Regions from separate parts of the Pantoea sp. XAF26B01_ASV70 genome, predicted to be linked through region 2. Evidence: riboswitches for the same ligand, from Rfam matches in the RefSeq annotation. Region 2 holds a riboswitch; the other holds the start of a gene.
What was found. Region 2 has a riboswitch for thiamine pyrophosphate ahead of ACX8ZY_RS21350 (FAD-dependent oxidoreductase). Riboswitches for the same ligand answer to the same signal wherever they lie in the genome.

Region 1 (4,307 bases), on a different replicon from region 2:
TGGATCAGATTGCCGCGCTGGACAGCGACTTCCATTTCGAAACCTACTATTCACTCTCATGCCATAACTGCCCTGACGTCGTACAGGCGCTGAACCTGATGGCGGTGATTAACCCGCGCATCAGCCACACCGCTATCGACGGTGGCCTGTTCCAGAACGAGATTCAGGAACGTAACGTGATGGGCGTGCCAGCGGTTTACCTCAATGGTAAAGAGTTTGGTCAGGGTCGCATGAGCCTGGCGGAAATCGTCAGCAAAGTGGATACCAATGCCGACAAACGTGCAGCGGAAGAGCTGAACAAGCGTGACGCCTATGAAGTCCTGATTATCGGCAGCGGCCCGGCGGGCGCAGCGGCAGCCATCTACTCAGCACGTAAAGGTATCCGTACCGGCCTGCTGGGTGAGCGTTTTGGCGGTCAGGTGCTGGACACGGTCGATATCGAAAACTATATCTCCGTACCGAAAACCGAAGGGGCCAAACTGGCCGGTTCACTGCGCGCACATGTGGATGATTACAACGTGGACGTTATTGAAAGCCAGAGCGCGATCAAACTGATCCCGGCAGCGAAGGAGGGCGGAATGCACGCCATCGAAACCGCCTCTGGCGCAGTATTGAAATCACGCAGCATCATCCTGGCGACCGGCGCACGCTGGCGTAACATGGGTGTACCGGGTGAAGAAGAGTATCGCACCAAAGGCGTGACCTACTGCCCACACTGCGATGGCCCGCTGTTTAAAGGCAAACGCACGGCGGTGATCGGCGGCGGTAACTCCGGCGTGGAAGCGGCCATCGATCTGGCCGGTATCGTCGAACACGTTACGCTGCTGGAGTTTGCCGGTGAGATGCGCGCCGATCAGGTGCTGCAGGATAAGCTGCGCAGCCTGAAGAACGTGGATGTGATCCTGAACGCGCAAACCACCGAAGTGAAAGGCGACGGCACCAAAGTTACCGGCCTGCACTATATCGACCGTACGACGCAGACCACTCATGAGCTGCCGCTCTCCGGTATCTTCGTTCAGATCGGTCTGCTGCCGAATACCCCATGGCTGGAAGGTGCGGTTGAGCGCAACAAAATGGGTGAGATCATCATCGATGGTAAATGCGAAACTAGCCTGAAAGGCGTGTTCGCCGCGGGCGACTGCACCACCGTACCGTACAAGCAGATCATCATCGCCAGCGGCGAAGGTGCTAAAGCCTCACTGAGCGCTTTTGACTATCTGATTCGTACCAAATCGGCTGAGTAACTTTTAGTTAGCCAGACAATAGCCCCTCAGCACGCGTGCTGAGGGGCTTTTTTTTTAGCCTGTTAATAGCCCGCCAGCGTCATCAGCATCATCCAGATTGGTGTTGTCACCGCCGCAAACACGGTAGAAAAGAGCATGCTCGCCGCCGCCGGGCCGGTAATGACATTAAACTTCTGCGACATCAGATAGACGTTAACCCCGACTGCCATCGATCCCAGCAGCACCACCACTTTACTCTCCAGCGGCGGCAGATCGGTCAGCCACGCGATAGCCCATACCGTCATCGGTTGCAGCACCAGCTTCAGCAGGCAGATGGTATAGCTCTCTTTTAAGCCATCCCGCACCCGATAGTGCGCCAGGCTCATGCCCAGCGTCACCAGCGACAAGGGTGCGGCCAGTGAGGCCAGCATCTTTAGCGGTTCAGCGGCCAGCAGCGGCAAGGGACGTTGCAGAAAGCTCCAGGCTGTACCGCTGAGAATACCGATGATCAGCGGATTCTTCAGCACGCCGAGCAGGGTGCGCCAGAGTCCTTCCAGCGAGAAGCTGCCCTGTTTTGCCCACTCGACCGAAACGGTCAGTAAGGTCCAGAGGATCAAGCTGTTAAACACCAGCACCAGCGCCACCGGGGGCAGGGCTTCTGGCCCCAGCAGCACCGTGGCCACCGGGATCCCCAGCATGACGTTATTGGAAAAGATGCCGCCCAGCGCAAAAACCGACGCCGCTACGCCATCCAGATTAAACAGCCTTGTTGCCAGCAGTCGTCCCACGATAAACACCAGCAGGCAACTGCCGAAAAAGGCCAGCAACAGGCGCGCATCCACCGGCGGACTTTGCGAGAAGGTGCTCATCACCCGAAACAGCATGCAGGGCAGGGCAACGTTAAACACAAAGCGGTTCATCCCTTCGCTGATGCTGGCGGGCCATTTCCCGAGGCGCGTCAGGCAGTACCCCAGCAGGATCAGGATAAACAGCGGGGCTGACAGGTAAATTTGATGGCTTAAGCTTTCAAACAGCAGTGGCATAGAGAGAGTCTGGTCAGACGATGATTAGTTACCAGACTAACAAATTGCTAACTAACTGTTAACCTGAGCTGTGTCCGGAATGACCGTTGCCGGGACGCTAACCTAACCAGCGGCGCGCCTGCCGATCGCTGATGTCGCGATAATAGACCCGGTGAATAATTTCGCCACAGCCTGTGCAACGGGCGGAGATATAGGTGGAGAGGTACTGTCTGCCATTGGGTGCCACGGCACCCCTGCGTTCAATATTAATATCCTGCCATCGATGGCGGTGTGGAATAAGCGCTAAAAATCGCATCATACATCCTGAATAGTATGAAGTTCCGCTTCAGGAGTTTTCTAACCCCATGAAATAAAGTGTTTTTTACGATGATGCTGCAAGCAGGTTAATTATTATGGGATAACCAGAGTCACTGCGGGAAATATTACCTATCCGGGTAATAAGCGGGGCTACCTATAAAGAGGTATCTCGTTAACCCGCAGCATTAAGCCTTTTTTTGCACCCTCAGGCGTTGATCGGGATCATGTGAATTGTTTCAGCTCTGATTATTTCCCAGGCGGGAGTCGCTTGCTTTCGCTGCGCGGCTTGCCTATGCTGCAAGCCGTAATACGACTCGGGGTGCCGCTTTCCACACGGAAAGGGCTGAGAAAAACCCGCTGACCTGAACTGGATAATGCCAGCGTAGGGAAGTCTGATGCCTGACCGCATTCGCCTTCTTGTTCGCCGGTTGGGAGCTACGATGACACATCAATCTCAACACCTTTCTGCCGCGCACTTCGCGCCCATTCTGCACGCTTTCCGGCGCCAGTCACCGCTGGTGCACTGTATGACCAATGACGTGGTCCAGAACTTCACCGCCAACGTGTTGCTGGCACTCCATGCCTCACCGGCGATGGTGATCGATGCCGCTGAGGCTGCCCAGTTCAGTAGCATGGCCGATGCACTGCTGATTAACGTGGGCACCTTAACCCGCGATCGCCAGCAGGCGATGCAGGCTGCCGTCACCGCGGCTAATCAGGCGGGCACGCCCTGGACACTCGATCCGGTTGCCGTCGGCGCGCTGACGCTGCGCAGTGACTTCTGCCAGCAGTTGTTAAACCAGCAACCGGCGGTGATTCGGGGGAATGCGTCAGAGATTCTGGCGCTGGCACAACAGGCCAGCGGCGGGCGCGGTGTCGACACGCTGCATCAGGCGGATGCAGCACTCGATGCGGCCCAACAGCTCGCGGAAACCTGGAGCACGCTGGTGGTCGTCACCGGTGAAGTGGACTACGCCACCGATGGTCAGCGACTCCTTGCTGTACACGGTGGAAGCCCCTTAATGACACAGGTAGTCGGGACCGGCTGCGCCCTCTCGGCAGTGGTGGCGGGTTTCAGCTCTCTGCCTGGCGATCGGCTGATGAATGTCGCGGCCGCCTGTCAGGTGATGGCGCTGGCGGGTGAAAAGGCAGCGGCGCAGGCTGCCGGCCCCGGCAGCTTTGCCACGGCGTTTATTGATGCACTCTGGACGCTGGAGGGTAATCATGAAGCGTATTAACGCTCTGACGATTGCGGGTACCGATCCCAGCGGCGGCGCAGGGATTCAGGCCGATCTCAAGACCTTCTCCGCTCTGGGAGCCTATGGCACCAGCGTCATCACCGCGCTGGTGGCACAGAACACCTGCGGCGTGCAGTCGGTTTATCGCATTACGCCTGACTTTGTTGCTGCCCAGCTCGATTCGGTGCTCAGTGATGTGCGCATCGACAGCGCAAAAATTGGCATGCTGTCAGAAACAGCTATCGTGGAGCAGGTTGCGGCCCGGCTGAGCAATGCGGCAATCCCGTTTATCGTGCTGGACACGGTCATGGTTGCGAAAAGTGGTGATGCGCTGCTCTCGCCAGACGCCGTAGCCAGTGTTCGGGAGCTGTTATTGCCGCAGGTCTCGCTGATCACGCCTAATCTGCCGGAAGCGGCGGCGTTGCTGGACTGCGCCATTGCGGCAGATGAAAAGGAAATGCGCGAGCAGGGACGGGCATTGCTGGCACTGGGCTGTCAGGCCGTGC
Region 2 (4,307 bases):
GCAGCACGCCATCGAAACCCATCTCCATTGCTTGAGCCGCCTGGCCAGGCGCGCCAATGCCCGCATCAATAATCAGCGGCACATCTTTAAACCACGCACGCATAGCGCGCAGTCCCTCGATATTACGCAGTCCCTGGCCGGAGCCGATCGGCGCGCCCCAGGGCATCAGCACTTCACAGCCCGCTTCCAGCAATTTTTCGCCAACAATCAGATCTTCCGTAGTGTAGGGAAACACCTGGAACCCGTCAGCGCAGAGAATCCGTGCGGCCTCAACCAGGGCAAAAGGATCGGGCTGCAGCGTGTCGGCATGGCCAATCACCTCCAGCTTGATCCACGGTGTGTCGAACAGTTCACGCGCCATCTGCGCCGTCGTCACCGCCTCTTTCACCGTGTGGCAACCCGCCGTATTCGGCAGAATACGTTTGTTGAGCTGTTGCAGCAGCGTGCGGAAAGCGCCGCCTTCACTGCCTTCCCGTCGCAGGCTGACGGTAATAATTTCCGCGCCTGACGCGTTGATCGCCTGATGCAGAATGTCCGGTGACGGATAACCGGCCGTGCCGAGCAGAAATCGGGATTGCGGAGTAAATTGATAGAACATGGTTAACCTCCCTGCATCGGTGACAGGATTTCGAGCTGGTTGCCCGCCTCAAGTTGCTGGCTGGCATAGCGGCTACGCGGTACAAACTCCCCGTTCAGCGCGGTGGCGACGGTCCGCGGATCGATCTGCTGCTCCGCCATAAGCTCCGCCAGCGTCGTTGCGCCGGTTTCAATCGTGCGTCCATTCAGTTCAACGCGCATGAGTCATCTCCTGAGTCAGTTGCAGCATAAGTTTTTCAGCCATGATCGGGGCCAGCAAAAAGCCGTGGCGGTAGAGGCCGTTAAGTGAGAAACGGCCATTTTCGTAGCGGACTTCCGGCAGGTTCTGCCGGTAAGCAGGACGCAGACCGGTGCCGCTCTCCACGATCCGCGCTTCGGCAAGCGCCGGATGCAGGCTGTAAGCGGCGCTGAGCAATTCCATCATCGCCCGGGCGCTGATCGGGCTGCTGTCGTGGCTTTCGACCATGGTGGCACCCAGCATGAAGTGGCCCCCGGCACGCGGCACCAGATAGCAGGGAAAGCGCGGGTGCAGCAGCCGGACAGGACGGGAGAGTTGTACGTCGGATGTGTGCAGGATCACCATTTCGCCCCGCACGGCGCGCAGGGCGGGCTGCCGATCGGTGGCGTGGATGCCACGGCAGTCGATGATTTTGCCGCCGGGTTTACCACTGTGAAAGGGGACGCCAGCCTGTTGCAGTTTGTCGCGCAGTTGCTGCAAGGCGCGGCGCGGATCGAGATGCGCCTCTGCGGCGAAAAACAGGCCGCGGGCAAAGCGGTTTTCCAGCGCGGGTTCGATGTCACCGGGAGAGACCCACTGATGCTGCTGCGTCATACTGGCGAAGCGCGTGAGTTCGCGGCTGTCACGCGGCGGAGCAACCACCAGCGTGCCCTGCTGTTCCACGCCATCAACGCGTTTCGCCCACCATCTGGCCGCGTGCTGGCCCCATTCGATCACCTGTGGCGGTGCGCTTTCTGCTTCACACCAGGGCGCGAGCATGCCGCCCGCCCAGTGCGAGGCCGCACGGCAGTCAGGCTGAGTAATAACTTCGACCGTTTCTCCCCGCTCCAGCAGCAGCGTGGCGACACAAAGCCCGGCAACGCCGCTGCCGAGCACCGACCAGCGGCTCATGGTGTCCACCGGACAGGAAAAGAAAGATTCAGGATGAGATATTTCAATTTGGCCTCGTTATCCGTTAACGAAGACCCGTGATACAGAGGGAAAAGGCAGGAACGTTGCGAATGCGCCCCTGCGGCAAGTATCTGATGAGATACCCGTCTTCCTACGCCAGTATCAACTGGGTCAGGTTCTAAGGGTCGCTAAGCCGCGCGGTGCGCTATTAGCCTCTCAGTCTCTCTGGCGAGACTCCCCTGACGGATTTAGTTGTAAGTTAAGCAGACAGCTTCGTCAAGCAGACTGCATAGAACCGGGTAAGAAAATCGGACTTAACCGGCAGAACCGAAATGCCAGTCAGTTGCGGTTGCCAGCGTCACAAAGGGGCCCGCCAGCGTCTGGTTGTGATGCGCAATAATCTTCTCCGCAGAGAGGTGGGGATTATCGACGGTGGTGTGCGCATCGGAAATCAGTACGACGTTAAAACCCAGCTCCGGGGCTGCCCGACAGGTAGTATCAACGCAGAACTCTGTTTTCATCCCCGCAATCACCAGTTGCTTAATGCCCTTTTGCTTCAGCTGAAGCTGCAGGCCAGTATCCCTGAAACAGCTGGGATATCTTTTGGTGAAGACGACATCACTCTGCGGGTTAACCTGCAATTCCGGGATCAGGCGCGTCAGCGGGCTTTGCTCGTTAAAAGGGGAATCATCCGGGCCGATATGGCGTGCGAAAAAGAGGGGGACGGCAGAAGCCCGGGCTTTAGTAATGAGAATTGAGGTATTCGACAAGATCGAATTTGCGGCAAAGGGAGCCTCGGGACCATTAAAAAGGCCCTGCTGCATGTCGATAATTAAAAGTGCACTTTCAGATGTAACCATGACCTGTCTCCATTCAGTTTTTAAGAACGGAGAACAGCTCCCCGTCCGGTTCGGCGGGGAGTGAGAATCTGTTGTGTCAGGTGCCAGTCACAGAGTCGCTCACGCCGCCGCCAGAGGCGGTGGTGGTGACGGTTGTGAAAGACAGAACTGACATAAACATTTTCTGACCCTGAGTTAATGCGTTCGGTGAAGTCACCCTCAGAAGGATGGTGCTGACATCTACATTACCCTGTACGCCGTCGCTTTTAAAGCGCCTGCAGCGATTGGGTTACCGCATCGGTTATTTCACGAATGCGCGGTTCGGCGCGGCGATAGTAAGTCCATTTCCCGACTTTGCTGGCTTCAACCAGCCCCGCATTGTGAAGTGCTTTCAGGCATAACGAGGTGGCGGGCTGTGATAAGCCCGCCTTGTCCTGTATGAGGCTGGCACAAACGCCATACTGATCGAAGGGATAGAGCTGGGTATAGCCCGCAAACGCTTCGTCAGGATTTTTAAGCCACTTCAGCACTGCCACTCTGGTCGGGTTGGACAGTAACTTCAGGGCATTTTCGGGGGACATGCCGCCTCACAGAATATCAGGATGGGTAAAATGGATAGTCAGTATAGCCTTTCTCAGTGCCGCCATACAGGGAGGCGTGATCGACCTCATTCAGCGGATATCCTGATTTAATCCGCGCGGGCAAATCGGGATTAGCGATAAATGAGCGGCCAAAACCAAACAGATCGCCCCAGCCTTTTTCCAGCACATGCTGCGCTTTTTCAGCCGTGTAGCGACCCGAATAGATGATCGGAGAGCGGAATGTTTCCCGCAGCGCGACACGGAAGCTCTCTGGCATCTCCGGGCTGTTGTCCCAGTCGGCTTCAGCAATGGAGAGATAGCCAACTTCCAGCTCGTTCAGCAGTGCTGCTGCGCGGATGTAGGTCGCGTGTGGATCACTTTCAACCAGGCCGAGATAGACGCGCTCTTCGTCGGTACTGGTAAACAGAGGTGCAAATCTGACGCCAACGCGGTGGCTGCCAAATACTGAGCTGACCGCCTCAACGACTTCTCGCAGGAAGCGCAGACGATTCTCAGCAGAGCCGCCATATTCATCCGTACGGAAGTTGGTGTGCTCAGAAATAAACTGGTTAATCAGATAACCGTTGGCGGAATGCAGTTCCACACCGTCGAAACCGGCCGCTTTGGCATTCTCCGCCGCGCGTCGGTAAAGCTCTACAATCTCTTTAACTTCCGATGTAGTCAGTGCGCGTGGCTCGCTGGGTGCGGTCAATATGCCGGCGCCAGGCCCGGTTTCAATAAATACCCGGACGTTATCGGCTGCGATGGCTGAAGGGGCAACGGGTGCCTGCTTGCCCGGCTGCAGTTCATTATGCGACACGCGGCCAACATGCCAGAGCTGGCAGAAAATCGTGGCCCCTTGCTGATGTACTGCCTCTGTAACCTTTTTCCAGCCGGCGATCTGCGCTTCGCTGTGGATCCCCGGCGTCCATGCATAGCCCTGCCCGCGAGGCTCAATCTGGGTGCCTTCGGTGATCATCAGTCCCGCGCTGGAACGCTGGCGGTAGTACTCCACCATCATCTCGCCGGGAATGTTGCCCGGTTGTTCACTGCGGCAGCGCGTCAGCGGCGGCAGTACAATGCGGTTACGAAGCTGAAGGTCGCCCAGACTCAAGGGGGTAAAAAGTGACGGCATGACAAAAAATCCTCTGATGTGTGAAG

Region 1: linked by a shared signal. The riboswitch ahead of thiM (hydroxyethylthiazole kinase) and the one ahead of ACX8ZY_RS21350 (FAD-dependent oxidoreductase) in region 2 are both predicted to bind thiamine pyrophosphate.

The regions. Positions count from the first base shown of each region.
Region 1 covers NZ_CM137251.1:1,532,398-1,536,704, forward strand. The annotation lists gene ahpF (alkyl hydroperoxide reductase subunit F) at 1-1,244, shown strand, start outside; gene ACX8ZY_RS07230 (AEC family transporter) at 1,307-2,266, opposite strand; gene ACX8ZY_RS07235 (hypothetical protein) at 2,364-2,561, opposite strand; TPP riboswitch at 2,869-2,969, shown strand; gene thiM (hydroxyethylthiazole kinase) at 3,004-3,801, shown strand; gene thiD (bifunctional hydroxymethylpyrimidine kinase/phosphomethylpyrimidine kinase) at 3,788-4,307, shown strand, end outside.
Region 2 covers NZ_JBTNCJ010000002.1:391,122-395,428, forward strand. The annotation lists gene ACX8ZY_RS21340 (thiazole synthase) at 1-598, opposite strand, end outside; gene thiS (sulfur carrier protein ThiS) at 601-798, opposite strand; gene ACX8ZY_RS21350 (FAD-dependent oxidoreductase) at 788-1,726, opposite strand; TPP riboswitch at 1,858-1,977, opposite strand; gene ACX8ZY_RS21355 (cysteine hydrolase family protein) at 2,041-2,586, opposite strand; gene ACX8ZY_RS21360 (ArsR/SmtB family transcription factor) at 2,832-3,146, opposite strand; gene ACX8ZY_RS21365 (alkene reductase) at 3,163-4,281, opposite strand.